One region of the Arthrobacter sp. G119Y2 genome, then DNA from elsewhere that is predicted to be linked to it. Evidence: predicted binding sites of a transcription regulator. Region 1 holds the regulator's gene; each other region holds the start of a gene.

The links. Region 1 encodes LexA, which represses DNA repair genes until DNA is damaged. Its sites were predicted from a motif close to TCGAACANNTGTTCGA; they were not measured.
Region 2: the regulator LexA is predicted to act here: its motif matches at 3,775-3,790, upstream of recA (recombinase RecA).
Region 3: the regulator LexA is predicted to act here: its motif matches at 3,810-3,825, upstream of WKB88_RS18255 (DUF222 domain-containing protein).

Annotation. Positions count from the first base shown of each region.
Region 1 is NZ_JBBPFS010000011.1:46,887-52,599, reverse strand. Features, by position in the region: gene hflX (GTPase HflX) at 1-662, shown strand, start outside; gene WKB88_RS17695 (ATP-dependent DNA helicase) at 655-2,706, shown strand; gene lexA (transcriptional repressor LexA) at 2,782-3,618, opposite strand; gene WKB88_RS17685 (LysM peptidoglycan-binding domain-containing protein) at 4,006-4,440, shown strand; gene WKB88_RS17680 (histidinol-phosphate transaminase) at 4,538-5,647, shown strand; gene hisB (imidazoleglycerol-phosphate dehydratase HisB) at 5,707-5,713, shown strand, end outside.
Region 2 is NZ_JBBPFS010000003.1:2,231-7,943, reverse strand. Features, by position in the region: gene WKB88_RS06650 (FtsK/SpoIIIE family DNA translocase) at 1-1,036, shown strand, start outside; gene pgsA (CDP-diacylglycerol--glycerol-3-phosphate 3-phosphatidyltransferase) at 1,057-1,659, shown strand; gene WKB88_RS06640 (CinA family protein) at 1,656-2,144, shown strand; gene WKB88_RS06635 (helix-turn-helix domain-containing protein) at 2,296-2,721, shown strand; gene WKB88_RS06630 (MarR family winged helix-turn-helix transcriptional regulator) at 2,879-3,352, opposite strand; gene WKB88_RS06625 (DUF3046 domain-containing protein) at 3,510-3,731, shown strand; gene recA (recombinase RecA) at 3,954-5,009, shown strand; gene WKB88_RS06615 (regulatory protein RecX) at 5,016-5,600, shown strand; gene WKB88_RS06610 (lytic transglycosylase domain-containing protein) at 5,700-5,713, shown strand, end outside.
Region 3 is NZ_JBBPFS010000007.1:96,310-102,022, forward strand. Features, by position in the region: gene WKB88_RS15250 (DNA glycosylase AlkZ-like family protein) at 1-1,688, opposite strand, end outside; gene WKB88_RS18255 (DUF222 domain-containing protein) at 1,776-3,776, opposite strand; gene WKB88_RS15265 (DUF4232 domain-containing protein) at 3,900-4,562, opposite strand; gene WKB88_RS15270 (YcnI family copper-binding membrane protein) at 4,644-5,396, opposite strand; gene WKB88_RS15275 (23S rRNA (pseudouridine(1915)-N(3))-methyltransferase RlmH) at 5,525-5,713, opposite strand, start outside.

The sequences.
Region 1 (5,713 bases):
TGGCCATTGCCGGCTATACCAACGCCGGCAAGTCTTCGCTGCTGAACCGGCTCACGGATGCCGGCGTCCTGGTGGAGAACGCACTGTTCGCCACCCTGGACCCCACCATTCGCAAGGCCCAGACCGAAGACGGCATCGGCTACACGCTGGCGGACACGGTTGGCTTTGTCCGTTCGCTGCCCACCCAGCTTGTGGAGGCGTTCCGCTCAACGCTTGAGGAAGTTGCCGACGCGGATTTGATCCTGCACGTGGTGGATGCCTCGCATCCGGACCCCGAGGGCCAGATCGCCGCTGTCCGCACTGTCCTCACGGATGTGGATGCCCGCAACATTCCGGAGATCATCGTCCTGAACAAGGCCGACGCCGCTGATCCGTTTGTCCTGGAACGGCTGCGCCAGAAGGAACGCCGCCACGTTGTGGTCTCCGCCCGGACCGGCCAGGGCGTCGACGAGCTGCTGCAAGCCATCTCCGAAGGCATTCCCCGCCCCGGCGTGGACCTGCACCTGCTGGTGCCCTATGACCGCGGTGAGATTGTCTCCCGGCTGCACAGCTCGGACACGGAAATCCTTTCCGTGGAACACGCCGAGGCAGGAACCCGCCTGCACGTGATGGTCCGCGAGGGCCTGGCAGCTGAACTGGAGCCCTTCGTCACCCATGAGTAAAGACACCACCGGCGAAGTCCTGGATCTGCTGGACACCGCCGTAGCCGGCATGGGCGGCCAAAACCGCCCGGGCCAGCACGAAATGGCCCGCCAGGTCACGCAGGCCATTGACGAGGGACAGCATCTGCTGGTTCAGGCGGGCACCGGAACCGGCAAGTCGCTGGCCTACCTGGTGCCGCTGATCCACCACGCGCTGGACAGCACCAAGCCCACGCTGGTCTCCACCGCCACGCTGGCGCTGCAGTCCCAGATTGTGGGCCGGGACCTGCCGCGCCTGCTCAAGACGCTCAAGCCCAAGCTGCCGCGCGAGGTCGACGTCGCGCTGCTCAAGGGCCGCAGCAACTACGTCTGCCTGCACAAGACCGGCGGGGGATTCCCGGAAGAGGAGGATCCCGCCGGTGCTCTGTTTACGCTCGGCGAAGACCGCGCCGTGGGCCATCCCGCACCCTCGCCCACCTCGGCGATGGGACGGGAAGTGGTGCGGCTGCGTGAATGGGCCGAGGAGACCGACACCGGAGACCGCGACGACCTTGTTCCGGGCGTGAGCGACAAAGCCTGGCGCCAGGTTTCAGTGACGTCCATGGAGTGCCTGGGCGCCCAGAAATGCCCGATGGCCGCCGAGTGCTTCAGTGAACGCGCCCGTGCCCAGGCTGCGGTGGCCGACGTCGTCATCACCAACCACGCGATGCTGGCCATCGCCGCGTTCGAGGGTCTGGCTGTGCTGCCGGACTATGACGTGGTGGTCATCGACGAGGCCCATGAGCTGCAGGACCGGGTGACCGGCGCCGTCACCGGCCAGCTCTCCGGAACCGTAATTTCCGCCGCTGTCACCGCGGCGCGCAAGCACACCTCCGCCAGCGTCGAAGAACTGGCCCAGGCCGGGCGCGCCTTCGACAAGTCCCTGGAAGGCATTCCGTCCGGGCTGCTGGCCAGCGGGCTGAACGAGGAACAGGAACAGGCGGTGGGCCGCGTCCGCGAGGCCTGCCGGGTGGCCCTGTCCGATTCCAAGCCGGAGCCCGGGGAAACGGCCGACGGCGGGCGCCAGACCGCCAGGTCCCGCCTCATGGCCGTGCTGGGCATCTGTGAGCGGCTCGTTTCCGCCCCCGATGCCGGGGAAGTGATCTGGGCGTCACGGCCCAGCTCCTTCTCGCCGTCGGGCGGCTACTCCCCGCCGGATGAGACCGCTCCGGCCACCCTGAACGTTGCGCCGCTGTCGGTGGCCGGGAGGCTGCGTGAAGGACTCTTTGACGGCCACACGGTGGTTTTGACCTCGGCAACCCTGGCCATCGGTTCCGAGTTCGGTCCGGTGGCCGGCGCGCTGGGGCTCCTGGGCCCCGGGGCACCCTCCTGGACGGGCACCGACGTCGGCAGCCCCTTCGACTATCCGCGCCAGGGTGTGCTGTACGTGGCCAAGGATCTGCCCAAGCCCGAACGGGGCACCTCCGAGGCGCAGCTGGACGAAATCGAGGCGCTGCTGAAAGCATCCAACGGCGGGGCGCTGGGACTGTTTTCCTCACGCCGGGCCGCCGAAGACGCGGCCGACGCAATGCGGACCAGGGTGGATTTTCCGATCCTGTGCCAGGGGGAGTCCTCGATGTCCTCGCTCGTCAAGCAGTTCTCCGAGGAGCCCGACACCTGCCTGTTCGGCACCATGTCGCTCTGGCAGGGCGTTGACGTGCCGGGAACCGCCTGCCGTCTGGTGCTCATTGACCGGATCCCGTTCCCGCGTCCGGACGACCCGCTCATGACGGCCCGCACCCGCGCGGTGGCCAAAGCCGGCGGGAACGGGTTCATGTCGGTGGCTGCAACGCATGCCGCAGTCCGGCTGGCGCAGGGGGCCGGGCGGCTGATCCGCGCCGCCGGAGACCGCGGAGTGGTGGCCATCCTGGACTCCCGGATGGCCACTGCCCGCTACGGCAGTTTCCTGCGGGCCGCTCTGCCGCCGTTCTGGTCCACGACGGACCGTTCCGTGGTCCTGTCGGTGCTGGGCCGCCTGGCCGAGCAGTCTGCGGCGCAGGAGAAGGTTCCCGGAGCCCGGAAGTAGAACAGAAGACAAGCAAAAGGGCGGCCGGAAAGAATCCGGCCGCCCTTTTGTGTGCGTCGTCTGGCGTGTGTCGGGCTAGAGGGAGCGCATGACCGAGACGACTTTGCCCATGATGACGGCGTGGTCGCCCACGATGGGCTCGTAGCGGGTGTTCTGCGGCAGCAGCCAGGTGTGGCCGTTGCGCTGGCGGAACGTTTTGACCGTGGCCTCGTCGTCCAGCAGGGCGGCTACGATGTCGCCGTTCTCGGCTGTGGGCTGGCGGCGTACCACCACCCAGTCACCGTCGCAGATGGCGGCGTCCACCATGGAATCACCCGAGACCCGGAGCATGAAGAGGTCACCGTGTCCCACGAGCTGGCGCGGCAGCGGCATGATGTCCTCAACCACTTGCTCGGCCAGGATGGGCCCGCCGGCAGCGATCCGGCCGACCAGGGGAACCATGGCAGTGTCCACGGAGGTGGAGAGCTCGGTGACCGTGGCCAGGCCCGCGGAGGCGACCTCACCCTCGGCGGAGCGGCCGCCTGCACTGCCGGAGCCGCCTGCGGCCGGGAGCGCCGGCTCGGTGCGGCGTGGGCTGTCCGAAGGCTCCCCGTCGGCGCCGGGGGAAGTCGGCTGTCCGTCGCGCAGCATCAGCGGAATGAGGATTTCCATGGCGCGGGGGCGTTTGGGGTCGCGGCGGATGTAGCCGAGCTTCTCCAGCTGCATGAGCTGGTGGGTCACGCTGGACAGACTCGCCAGACCCACGGTGTCCCCGATTTCCCGCATGGTGGGCGGGTACCCGTTGGTGCTCACGGACCGCTGGATCATCTCAAGGACGGTTTTCTGCCGCGGAGTGAGGCCTTTCGCGCGCGCACGGGTGCCGGTCGCAGCTGGCTGATTGGTGCTGTCTTCGGAAGCAGTCCTGCGGGCCACGTGGGGTTCCCTTCGGGTCAGCTGGTCCGGGCGGTGCCGGAGCTGGTCGGGCGGATGTCTGGGCCGGAACGCTGTGCAAGCCGTGCCGGCGGGAATGTCAGAGGCAGCTGATTCAGTGGTCCTGTTCGAACCGTTCCGGGGCCCGCGCCCCGCACCGGCCCGGTGTGAACCGCCGAACCCTCTTCCTCTGGACTCAACGCTAGGCGAGGGGAGCGGCCTTTTCAAACATTTGTTCGAGCGAGTCTCGACTTTATTAGTAGATAGGTGCTAGAAATGAGTTCACAACCTTCGAACATAGTTTCGAAATCTTCACTCCGCACCGCTTTCACTTATTCGAATACAGCTTCGGCTCTGCCGTTGCTGCTCTCGAACCGGAAAGGTATTTCCATGCCAGCCCACGCATTATCCACACTGTCCCGGACCTCTGCCCCCTTCGCCCAGGCTCCGGCCCGGCCCGCAGCCGGGCCGGAAGCTGTTTCGCCCGCCGCAGCCTCCGGAGACCAGGCTCCGGCGGCCCGGCTCCGGCTCACGCGGCGGGGCCGGCTGGTGTTTATCGGCTTGCCGCTGATGCTCACGGCCGCTGCCGCGCTAACCGTGCTGGGCTTCTTCACCGCCCCGGCCGTCGCCTCGAACGGCGGGCCGGACGTCACGCGGACCCTTCAGGTGAGCGTCACTCCCGGTGACTCCCTCTGGGCCCTGGCCGAGGAATTCGCCCCGGAACGCGACCCCCGGGATGTGGTCGCCGACATCATGGAACTGAACAACCTGCCCAGCGAGCGCGTGCCGGCCGGAGTGCAGCTGTTCATTCCGGTCCAGTCCTGAATCCCGGGTCCGTTCCAAGCACAACTCAGAACGTAACAACCCGCTGCTGCGACACGGGGATTCTTCCCGCCCCGCCTTGGAGTCTTAAGCTGTAGTGGTGACTGAACAGCTGGAGAGACTGAACCGACTTCCCCTGCGCGATGACCTTCGCGGACTTGCGCCTTACGGTGCTCCGCAGCTTGACGTGCCCATCCTGCTCAACGTCAACGAGAACACGCACGGGTTGCCCGAGCAGGTGCGGAAGGCCATCGCCGCCTCCGTTGACCGGGCCGTGGCAGGCCTGAACCGCTACCCGGACCGCGAGTTCACCGAACTCCGGGAGCGCCTCGCCGCATATCTCGGCCACGGCCTGGGTACGGAAAACATCTGGGCGGGCAACGGCTCAAACGAGGTCCTTCAGCAGATCCTCCAGGCCTTCGGCGGCCCCGGACGGACAGCTATGAGCTTCCCGCCCACCTATTCCATGTATCCGCTGCTGGCCAGCGGCACCGGCACCCGCTACGTCACGGGCCTGCGCAGCGAGGACTTCACCCTCACGGCAGACGCCGCAGCGGACCAGGTCCGCGAGCAGGCTCCGAACATTGTCTTCCTCTGCACGCCCAACAACCCCACCGGCACGGCGCTCTCGCTTGATGTCATCGAAGCCGTCTATGAAGCCGGCGCTGCCTCGCAGGCGATCGTGATCGTGGATGAGGCCTACGCCGAGTTCTTCCACGCCGGAACCCCCAGTGCCCTGCAGCTGCTGCCCGGACGTGAGCGCCTCATCGTGTCCCGGACGATGAGCAAGGCCTTCGCGCTGGCCGGAGCGCGGGTGGGCTATATGGCGGCAGCTCCCGAAGTCACCGATGCGCTGCGCCTGGTGAGGCTGCCGTACCACCTCTCCGCCGTCACGCAGGCCACCGCCAACGCGGCCCTTGAGCACGCCGACGCCCTGCTCGCCAACGTCGAAGCCATCAAGGTCCAGCGGGACCGCATCGTCGCCGAGCTGCTGACCCTCGGCCTGAAGCCGGCGCCCTCGGACGCCAACTTTGTCTTCTTCGGCGGGCTGGAGGATCCGCGCGCAGTGTGGGAGGGCCTGCTGGAAGCGGGAGTGCTGGTGCGCGACGTCGGCATCACCGGCCACCTGCGCGTCACCGCCGGCACGGAAGCTGAAACCAGCGCCTTCCTGACCCGGCTGCGCGAGCTGCTGGCTGCCGGCGTCCGCTAACGCACCCGGGCGCAGCCACTAAACTGTTAGCAGAGACCACCTTCTTTCAAAGGAAAACCATGACCG
Region 2 (5,713 bases), on a different contig from region 1:
GAAGAAGGCCGCCGAGGCGCTGCAGTGGGTGGTCCGCGAAATGGACACCCGCTATGACGACCTGGCCAACTTCGGCTTCAAGCACATCGATGACTTCAACAAGGCCGTCAAGCTGGGCAAGGTCATTCCGCCGGCCGGCTCCAAGCGCGTTGTCCGGGCCTATCCGTACCTGCTGGTGATCGTCGATGAGCTCGCCGACCTGATGATGGTCGCGCCGCGCGACGTCGAAGACTCCATCGTTCGCATCACCCAGCTCGCCCGCGCTGCCGGCATCCACCTGGTCCTGGCTACGCAGCGTCCCTCCGTCGACGTCGTCACCGGCCTGATCAAGGCCAACGTGCCCTCGCGCATGGCGTTCGCAACCTCCTCGGTCACCGACTCACGCGTGGTCCTGGACCAGCCCGGTGCCGAAAAACTGCTGGGCCAGGGTGACGCACTGTTCCTGCCGATGGGCGCCAACAAGCCCATCCGCGTCCAGGGTGCCTGGGTGACTGAGTCGGAAATCCACCGCGTGGTGGAGCACGTCAAGGGCCAGCTCGGTGCCGTGTACCGCGACGACGTCACGGTCACCGCACCCAAGAAGCAGATCGAAGACGATATCGGCGACGACATGGACCTGCTGCTGCAGGCCACCGAACTTGTGGTCACCACGCAGTTCGGTTCCACGTCCATGCTCCAGCGCAAGCTGCGCGTCGGTTTCGCCAAGGCGGGCCGCCTGATGGACCTGCTGGAATCCCGCGGTGTCGTCGGGCCTTCCGAGGGCTCCAAGGCCCGCGACGTCATGGTGAAGCCGGACGATCTGGCCGCCACGCTGGCCGCGATCAGCGGGGGAGAGGCAGCCAACGGGCCCGGAGCTGCCGAGACGGCGGCGCTGGCCGAGAACGCCAACGTCAACCACGGCTTCGAGCCGGAGGGGCCGGTGGACCTTGTGGCCCAGGACCTGGAGAGCCGCAAGCAGTCCACCGAGTATTACGACCGCGATGCCGAGGGTGAGGAAGACGGTTCAGAGGACGCCTGGAATCTAACCGGGCGCTGATTCGGCGTTAGGCTGGAACAGTGAGCAACTCTTCTTCCGGGAATGTCCCCGTCCTGAACATCGCCAACGTGCTGACGGTCATCAGGATCCTGATGGTTCCGCTGTTTATCTGGCTGCTCCTGTCCGACGACGGGCGGGACGGACTGTACCGCTGGCTCGCGGTGGCGACTTTTGCAGTGGCCATCTACACTGACAAGCTCGACGGCGACCTGGCCCGCAGCCGCGGCCTGATCACCGACTTCGGCAAGATCGCCGATCCCATTGCGGACAAGCTGCTGATCGGGTCGGCACTGGTGATGCTGTCCGCGCTGGGCGAGCTGTGGTGGTGGGTAACCATCGTGATCCTGGTCCGCGAAATCGGCATTACCGTTCTCCGGTTCGTCGTGATCCGCTACGGCGTGATGGCAGCCTCCCGCGGCGGCAAGCTCAAGACGGTCGTTCAGACCCTGGCCATCTTCCTTCTGCTCCTGCCGCTGACCGCATGGCTGGGCGCCTGGGCCTGGTGGATCGGCGCAGTCGTTATGGCGGCCGCCGTCGTCATCACCGTGGTGACGGGGGTGGACTACATCATCCAGGCCGTGAAGCTGCGCCGCCGGGCCCTGCAGAATCCGGGCAGCCGGTGAGTTCGGCCGGCACCGCTGATGCGCCGGCAGTGGTAGCGGCCGCAGCCGCGGCGGGGCTTACGGTTGCTACCGCCGAGTCACTCACCGCCGGCCTGGTGGCTGCCGGACTGGGAGCCGTACCCGGAGCTTCCGCGGTGCTGCTCGGCGGTGTGGTCGCGTACGCCAACTTTGTGAAGAAAAAAGTCCTGGGGGTCGACGGCGACCTGCTGGCGACTGCGGGATCCGTCGACGCCGAGGTCGCCAAGCAGATGGCCGAGGGTGCACAGCGGGTCCTGGGGGCGGATATCGGTGTTGCGACCACAGGTGCTGCAGGCCCCGAACCGCATGACGGCAAGCCTGTGGGCTGCGTGTTTATCGCGGTGGCCGCTCCGGAGCGGACCACAGTCCGGGAATTTTTCTTTTCGGGGGACAGGGCAGCCATCCGAGGGCAGGCCTGCGACGAAGCACTGTCAATGCTTGCCCGGGTCCTTAGGGACAGACGTTAATAGGGCATCAGGAACGTGCGAACGGTGCCGGGAACAAAACCCGGCGGCGCTCAGTTGTTAGTATCAGGAACCGCCAAGGTTTCCGAACTACGATCTTTAGATAGCTGCGGTGAAGCCGCAGCCGGACCATATAAGGAGCAGGACGATACAGATGGTTAAGCAACCCGTATCCGTGAACGGCGTTATTCGCTGGCGGGATGTAGGGTTGGCGGAAGATGCACGCCGGGAGCCAAAGGAGCGCAAAATGGTTGTTCTTCGTCATGAAATTGGCGACGTACTGCGCGATGTCCGTCAGCGTCAGGGTCGTACCCTGCGCGAGGTCTCGCACAGCGCGCGCGTTTCCCTTGGCTACCTCAGCGAGGTGGAGCGGGGACAGAAGGAAGCCTCGTCGGAACTTCTCTCCTCGATCTGCACCGCGCTGGATGTGCCCCTGTCTCTGATGCTTCGTGAGGTCAGCGACCGGGTGGCGAGCGCAGAAGGCATCGCCATACCCGACACCGTTCCATCCGAATTCTCGCGCGAGTTTGCCCGCGAATTTCCGGATGACATGGCGCGGGATCTGGCCCGCACACCGTAGACCTACATCGGGCACGCCGCCGCACCAGGACGGCATGCCTCCGCATGATGAAAAAGACCCCGCCGGCAACGGCGGGGTCTTTTTTCATGCGCGGGCTCATCCGGACTAATCCGCCCCCGGGCCCGTTGGCCTGCCCGGATGCCGGAGGCGGATCCGCTCAGCGTTCCCGTGCGTAGGATTCGTTGAGTTTCGTCAGCAGCGATCCCAGCTGCACCAGCTCCTCGTCATCCCAGCCATCCAGCAGCGTGCGGAAGAGATCCTTGCGTGCTGCCTGGGTGCGGGCCAGCGCCTGAGCCCCGGCCGGAGTCAGGGAAATAGCCTGCGCCCGGCCGTCCTGGGGATCGGCATGCTTCTGCACAAGGCCGAGGCTCTCGAGCATGACGATCTGCCGGCTGATGGACGGTTTGCCGATGCCTATGCTGGCCGCGATGTCGGTCAGGCGCATGGCCTGTTGCTGCTGAAGCAGCAACAGCAGGCCGTAGGCTGCCGGCTCCATGTCCGGGTGCACCTCGCGCGCCACCTTGTGCGAATTGGACCGCGCACGGCGCCACAGCACGGAGAGGGCATGCTCCAGCGTCTCGATGGCGGCTTCATGCTGCCGGGGGCGGGGGGAGGATGCCTGCTCGGTCATGGTTCCATTCTAGGGCCCGGCACCTGCCGGGCCGATGGCGGGGGTGCCGACGGCGCCACGGTCCCGGGGCGGGGGCGTCCGCCCCGGAAGGCGCCGATTTCCTCCCGGGGATGGCGGGCGCCGTTCGCCGGTGCCGCGGCCGTGAGAAGATTAAGCGATGCGACTTAGTGATTTCTGGCGGCTGATGGACGACGAGTTTGGCCCGGCCTACTCCCGGGTGCTGGCCTCCGACCTGGTGCTGGGTTCCCTCGGCGGCAAGACCGCAGCCGAGGCACTCGGCGGCGGGATTGAGCCCAAGACAGTGTGGCTTGCGGTCTGCGATGTCCAGGACGTGCCGCCCGAACGCCGCCTGGGCCGGGATATCGCCCCCAAAAAGTAGCCGGCGCGCGGAAGGGAATAACGGACACGCCGGTGTTCGGAATTCGAATATCTGTTCGGGTGCGGATATGCTCCTACACAAGGGCAAAACGACCGCCAAACTACCCCTGATATCCCCACAGCAACCCGCTCCGCTGTTTTGTCAGTGCCGCCGCATATGGTCGTAGGTGAGCAGGACACCCGGCCTTCGGGCCAAGCAAAAATCAAACAACCGAGGTGAAGAATGGCAGCAGCAGTCGACCGCGCAAAGGCTCTTGAAGCAGCGCTGGCCCAGATCGATAAGCAGTACGGCAAGGGCTCGATCATGCGGCTCGGAGACGAGGTCCGTGCTCCGGCGGAGACCATCTCCACCAGTTCGATCGCCCTTGACCTCGCCCTCGGCATCGGAGGGCTTCCCCGCGGCCGCGTGGTGGAGATCTACGGTCCTGAATCCTCGGGTAAGACCACCCTGGCGCTTCACGTAGTGGCCAACGCACAGAAGAACGGCGGCATTGCCGCGTTCATTGACGCCGAGCACGCCCTGGACCCGATTTACGCCGCCCGTCTCGGCGTCGACACGGACTCCCTCCTGGTCTCCCAGCCGGACACCGGCGAGCAGGCGCTGGAAATCATGGACATGCTGATTGGCTCCGGATCCGTTGACGTGGTCGTCATTGACTCCGTGGCAGCCCTGGTGCCCCGGGCGGAAATCGAAGGCGACATGGGCGACAGCCACGTGGGCCTTCAGGCACGGCTTATGAGCCAGGCCCTCCGGAAGATTGCCGGACGCCTGAGCCACACCAACACCACCGCCATCTTCATCAACCAGCTTCGCGAGAAGATCGGCGTCATGTTCGGCAGCCCGGAAACCACCACCGGCGGCAAGGCGCTGAAGTTCTACGCCTCCGTGCGCATCGACGTCCGACGGATTGAAACGCTCAAGGAGGGTACGGTGCCTGTCGGTAACCGCACCCGTGCCAAGATCGTCAAGAACAAGATGGCCCCGCCGTTCAAGCAGGCCGAGTTCGACATCATCTACGGCACCGGCATCTCCCGCGAGGGCGGGCTGATCGACATGGGCGTGGAGCACGGCTTCGTGAAGAAGTCCGGCGCCTGGTTCACCTACGACGGCGACCAGCTGGGCCAGGGCAAGGAGAACGCCCGCAAGTTCCTGCGGGATAATCCCGAGCTGACCGATGAACTGGAACGCCGCCTGCGCGAAAAGCTGGGCATTGACGGTCCCGCCGAAGAAGCTCCGGCCGACCCGAAGAAACTCAAGGCCGTTCCGAAGGACGCCTAGGCCGCCATGCAGCAGCACAACAGCGGGTTTCCCGGTACGGAAAGTCATTCCGGGGAACCCGTTGCCGTGCAGCCGGGGGAGCGGGAACGCGATCCCTACGGCACGGCCCGTAACATTGTCCTGCGCCAGCTGACCAGCGCACCGAAAAGCCGCCGCCAGCTCGCGGTGAAGCTGGCTGAGAAGGACATCCCCCATGACGTCATCGAAGCGGTGCTGGACCGCTTTGAGGAAGTTCAGCTTATTGATGACGCTGAATTCGCCCGCATGTGGGTGGCCAGCCGGTCCCGGACAAAGTCGCTCGCCAGAAGTGCGCTGAAGCGTGAACTCTCTGAGAAGGGAATCACCGGCGACTTGGCCGAGGAGGCGCTCGAACAGGTCAGCGACGAGGACGAACTGGAATCAGCGCGCGCCCTGGCCGGCCGCAAGCTCCAGCACTCCGTTGACCTGACGGACCGGGCCGCCCGTGACAAACAGGCGAGGCGTCTGGTGTCCATGCTGGCACGCAAGGGATATTCCCCGTCGGTGGGCTATCGGGTGGTCAACGAGGTCATCGGTGAGGTGCTTGAGCAGCAGCCCGAAGACGATTGGTAGAACCGTAGGGATAATCCGCCGTGTGGCGTAGGCTAAACCCCGATGTTGTCAATGTTGCTGCCGGGGAAGAAGTTAAGTCTTGTTTCCTGGGGATCCGTGATGCTGACCGGGGT
Region 3 (5,713 bases), on a different contig from region 1:
TGTCCGGCAAGCATGCGCTCGGCAACGACGGTGGAATTGAGCAGGTCTCCGCGGTGCTTCGGGAACATGACGCCCTGCGAGGTCTCTCCCACTTGGTGCCCGGCACGTCCGACACGCTGCAGGCCGCTGGCCACTGACGGCGGGGATTCGACCTGGATCACCAGATCCACGGCGCCCATGTCGATACCGAGTTCGAGGGAGCTGGTAGCCACCACGCAGCGCAGGCGTCCGGATTTGAGGTCGTCCTCGATCAGTGCGCGCTGGTCTTTGGACACGGACCCGTGGTGGGCGCGGGCCAGCAAAGTCTCGCTGTCTGCTGGTGAAGGTTCCGTATCTCGGTACCGGATGGAAACTCCGGCTTGTGCCATCAGTTGCGCGGGAGGTCGGGCGGTCGGTATCCCTGCAATTGGGGCCCCATTAGCCGTGCTGCTGCTGGTTCGATTGCCGGTATCGGTATCGGTACCGGTGTCGCTGGAGTCGCGCATACCGGTGCTGACGGTGGTGCCATCCGCGAATGGTGCCCCTGCGGAGTCGTCGGTTCCCGTGGCAGCAGCGGCAGCTGCTTCCGACGCTATCGCCGCCTCTTTCCGGTAGGCATGAATTTCATTTAGCCTGGCAGTCAGCCGTTCCGCCAACCGTCGGGAATTGGCAAACACTATGGTGGAGCGGTTGGCCTCGATGAGGTCGACGATCTTTTCCTCGACGTGCGGCCAGATGCTCGCCTGAGGGGCGTATCCGCCTTCCACCGTGTCTTCAGCAGGAGGTGTGCCGCCCAAGTCCGACATGTCCTCCACCGGAACCGTCACGGTAAGGTTCCAAGATTTAGTGGAAGACGGCGCGACGATCGTGACCGGAGCATTTCCGCCGAGGAACCGGGCAACCGTTTCATGCGGTTCCACCGTTGCAGACAGGCCAATGCGCTGGACGGGTTTGTCCAGCATTGCGTCCAGTCGGGCAAGGGTTACGGCGAGGTGTGCGCCTCTTTTGGTTCCTGCAACGGCGTGCACCTCATCGACGATGACCGTTTCCACTTCCGCGAGAGTTTCCCGTGCCCGTGATGTCAGCATGAGGAACAGTGACTCGGGTGTGGTGATCAGGATGTCCGGGGGCCGGGTCAGCAGTGCCCGGCGTTCATTTTGAGGTGTATCTCCGGAGCGGACCCCAACTGTGATGGCCGGTGTCGACAGGCCCAGGCGTTTTGCCGTTTGGGTGATCCCGATGAGGGGAGAACGCAGGTTCCGTTCGACATCGACGCCGAGTGCCTTCAGCGGTGAAATGTACAGAACCTTGGTTTTGCGTTTCGGTTCCGTGTTTCGTTTACGGCCGGCGGTCTTGGCAGTTTTGCCGGGATTGATCGTGGAAGACGCGTCATTGGAGACAGCCGGAGTCGCTTGGGATGCCGGAGCTGATGCAGATTCCGACGCTGGAGCCGTTTCGAAAGCTGCATCTGTTTCAGAAGTTATGGCCGCGGTAGTGCCGGCGGCTGAGGCAATAAAACTGTCCAGCGCCCACAGGAAGGCCGCGAGCGTTTTACCGGAACCGGTGGGTGCAACCACCAGCGCATTCGATCCTTCAGAGATGGCTTCCCATGCTCCGGTTTGAGCAGGTGTTGGCACATCAAAGGCACCCTCGAACCACTCTCTGGTGGCGGGGGTGAACTTCTGCAGCACCGAAGCTCCCGATGTCATGCGACCTATTCTTCCGCACTGCCCTGACACTTTTGACCCTTGAAGGGGCGGTTTGGCTGGAGGCCGAATCCGGGACTGCAGATCCGTTCACGACACCCGGATCGTTGCGGATGCCTGACCGGAGTATCCAGAGCTCAGCCCGGCACGGAAGAAGGTGTTCCGTAGCGGATTTCGATCGGGATCCACATATGCCGGCGGAACAAACCACGGCACGCCTGACCTCACATCGATGTGCCAGTTTTCCTTATGTACTTCGTGGTGGTGATGCGAACAGAGCAGTACTCCGTTGTCCGTAGAGGTCGGTCCGCCGTGGTTCCAGTGCCGAATGTGGTGGGCTTCAGTCCAAGGTCCTGGAATCGTGCACCCGGGAAAAGCACAGCCGCCGTCTCGGGCATGGAGGGCTTTGCGAAGATGCGGCGGGAATATTCGTTGGGCACGGCCTATGTCCAGAATTCTGCCCTCACCGGAGAGTACGACGGGCAACAGCTCGGCGTCACAGGCGAGCCTGCGAACTGTTGCCGCGCTAACAGGACCGGAGAAGGCAAAGGTTCCGGGTCTGACTGCGTTTCCATGCTCTGCTGGCTGTCCGTAGCCTGCTGTGTGCCCGGGCCCTGCTGGCTGTCCGGGCCCTGCTGTGTGCCCGTATCCCGCTGTGTGCCCGGGCCCTGCTGTCTGTCCGTATCCCGCTGCGGATCCGGATACCGGTGTGTTTTCCGGTCCTGCAGGGGCCTTCGGCTGCGGCTCCGGGCCGTCCATCGGCTTGAGGAGGGAGCCGTAATCGAAGGACTGCAGCAGAGATGCCGAATCGATCGTCACCAGCACCTGCGGACGGAGACCGCCTGAAGCAGGGACGCCGCCTGTCGCGAGGGCGGTTTTCGCTGCATCAACGAGTCCGCCGAGCAGTCGCTGGGGCCGCGTGCGGACATCTGAACGGGAGAAGGTGTCGGGATTAGCTGGTGTGCCGTCTCTGCCCTCGACACCAGCCGGACTGTTGGTGACCCTTCCTTCAGCAGCCATGACATCGCCGCCTTCGCCGCTGTGGGCCGGTCCCTCGCCGTCCCGCCCCGGTGCGGGCGCTTGCTGTATCCGAGGCCCTGCAGCTGCGTTCATCACCGTCAGCAGTGTCTCGTGCTGGTCATCGGTGCAATAGATGCTCAGATGATTGAGGCCGTTCTTTTTTCGGCCGGGAAACACTCCCTGAAAGCGGCGCAGCTCCTCAACCGTTGGCTCCGCTCCGTCCTGGTCAACCAGCAGCACCCATCGGCGGGCTGCTCTGACGAGGAAGTCCGTGTCCTGACGGACAGCAAGGGAAGCGAGATCAGCCTCAACGGTTGAACCCGTCGCGGCATCTGTACGGTGCCGGATTTCATCAACGGCATTGGCGACAATAGCTGCTGCTGCGGAGGACACCAGTCCGCTTGCGGAAGCGTCCGCGAGGACCGGCAGATCGGGCGGGAGAATCTGTCCGCTGGTGCTGCTGGAGGGCACCAGGTATGCGGCCAGCCGAAGACGCCGCTGCGCTTCGGCGCGGCTGATCCGGAGACGGCAGCGCATGTAATCTGCCGTGCTCCGGAATTCAGCACGGACTTTTTCACTATTCCCAAGCTCGCAGGACGGCTCTGATTGTCCCCACGTATTGTTCCATCCGGATAGATCGGCAGAGTGTGCAGACGACGCTTGGCTGTCCGAACCGGAACTGGCCACACCGGCAACTCCTGTACCTGGACGCTCTGCACCCGAAGCCTCCGCGGGGAGACAGTCCGAACAGGAACTGGCCACACCGGTAACTACCGCATCCGAACCTTCTGCACCGAGGGCTTCTCCTCCTGAACCTACCGCGCCGAAGCTGTCGATAACCCGGTGTCTCTCCAGGGCCCCTGCGCAGACTACCTGGAGGTATTCCACCCGCCGTGAAATGGCTTCGATGTCCGCCGCGAGGACCGCTGCTTCTCCCGGGGCCATCATTGCGCTGGCTTGCACGGCGTGACGGCTCAGGTGCTGGACTCTCTCGGACGCTTCTCCCACGGACGCCAGGAAGGTAAGCACTCCCGAAAAGTCGGGATCCTTCATTTCAGCCGCTGTCTGCATGAATCAATTCTTCAGGAAACAGGCGACCATGGCTGGAAGAACTTTTCTATGTGGACAATTCCTTGGGGCAGCCGAGACAAAGGATCCTGTGGAGGAGTACCGCGAATGCCTCGCCCGCAGAACCTACCGCTTCTGGACGGGGCCGACGCTGAGCAGCTCAACGTTCGGGTTGGCGCAGGCAAGAATCTGGTGGTCGATGTTCAGCGACTCAAGGTCGTCCGGCGGATACACGACCAGCTGGGTTGCCTGTTCGGAAACACAATCTTCGCCGTAGTTTTCCGCGCGGGTTTCCTTCAGCTCAGAAACCACGGATTGGTTCGGTTCCAGAAGAAGCGGTTCCCCGGTGACCGGTCCGCCTGAGCGGACAGCGGCTGCTCCCAGCGGCTGGCCGGCGGCATTGATATAGGAAACGCCCGGATAGCCCTGTGCTGCGGCGCAGGGCGCCGCTGAAACGTTGGTGAGGACCAGAGTCCGATAGACGCTGCCGGCAGCACCGCCGCCAATGTTCTCCTCTACCGACCCCGCGAGATCGGCGGCTGAACAGGAAGCGGCCCCGGCTGGTGGAACCGGAGCTGCGGCAGTCTGCGTCGGCACCGCCGTCCCGGGATCAGAAGCTGCGGGGCTGGCCGGTGCGCTCGCACTCGGAGAGACGCTGGACGACGACGACGACGACGACGACGGCGACTCGGACGACGCTGCCTCCCCTCCGCCCGATCCGCAACCGGCGAGAGCTAAAACGGCACCAATGGCCACAGCTGATACTGACGAAGACTTCCACAACCGCATATTCATAGCCTTACCCTGTCCTCAGGGAGGGGGAGCGTCAATTACGAAGCGCCGGAGGCACCGTAAATGACGCCGCAACCGTTACGGTTTCCGCGTCCGGTACAGTGCTGTGGCTCCCAGGACCAGTCCGAGGACGCCGGCACCCAGACCCGCGTAACCGGCAACTGCGGCGGCCTCAATGTCATCCTCGTCCACGGCATCATTGCGGTCCTGGCCGTCTTCCCTGTCCCCGGTGCCGTCTTCCCTATCTCCCGCATCGTCGTGGGACTCTCCGTCATGGGAAGCATCCGAGTCTCCGGAACCTTCCGAGACGGTGAACGCCGGGGCCGGAGACTCAAGATCGGCATCCGGCTGGCCCTCCGCCGGGAGCTGTGCCCAGTCGGTTTCACCCTCGGAACAGGACTGGAGAACGGGGAATGCCAAAGTCTCTCCTGCTGCATCGGGGAGCCGCACGCTGAGCTGGAAGGTGTCCCGGACGCCGTCGGGCAGCGGTTCAACAGCCGTAAAAACCACCTGGCTCGTCCGCGACGCAATGCTCGTTCCGTTCTCCAGCACCCGCGGTTCTGCGAATTCCTCGGTAACTTTGCTGATCGTCCAGCCGGGGTGGGCGGTGGGAGTGGCATCGGTGATCTGTTCCGGCAGAGTGACCGTGACCGCCGTCGTCGGCGAACCCGAGCAGCCGTGGGAGGTCTCAAAGGTGAGGAGCGTTGACTCTCCTGCCTCCGTGGAATCCGGGTGAACATGCACATGTGCAGAGGCAGCACCCATGCCGACAGCCATGAGAACGGCTGCTGCTCCGGCGGACGTCAGGGAACGAAGAACAAGCGAACGCATGGAGAACCTTTCAGAGCGCGGGGCGCGCAGGGCGAAGAGCGACGGCGGAACTTCGCCGCGCGGTGGTGTTTGGGGGCGATTCCACTGTACCGGGAGGGGTATGCAGGGCCCTGGAGGGAAACCATCAGCTATTCGTGGTGGTACGGACGGCCGCCGGCGATCTCCTGCGCGCGGTACACCTGCTCGGCGAGGATGAGGCGAACGAGCTGATGCGGGAAAACCAGAGGTGACAGGGACCAGATGAAATCCGCGCGGGCATGAACGCTTTCATCCACTCCGTACGCTCCACCGATAATCAGCGTGACATTGCGGGAATT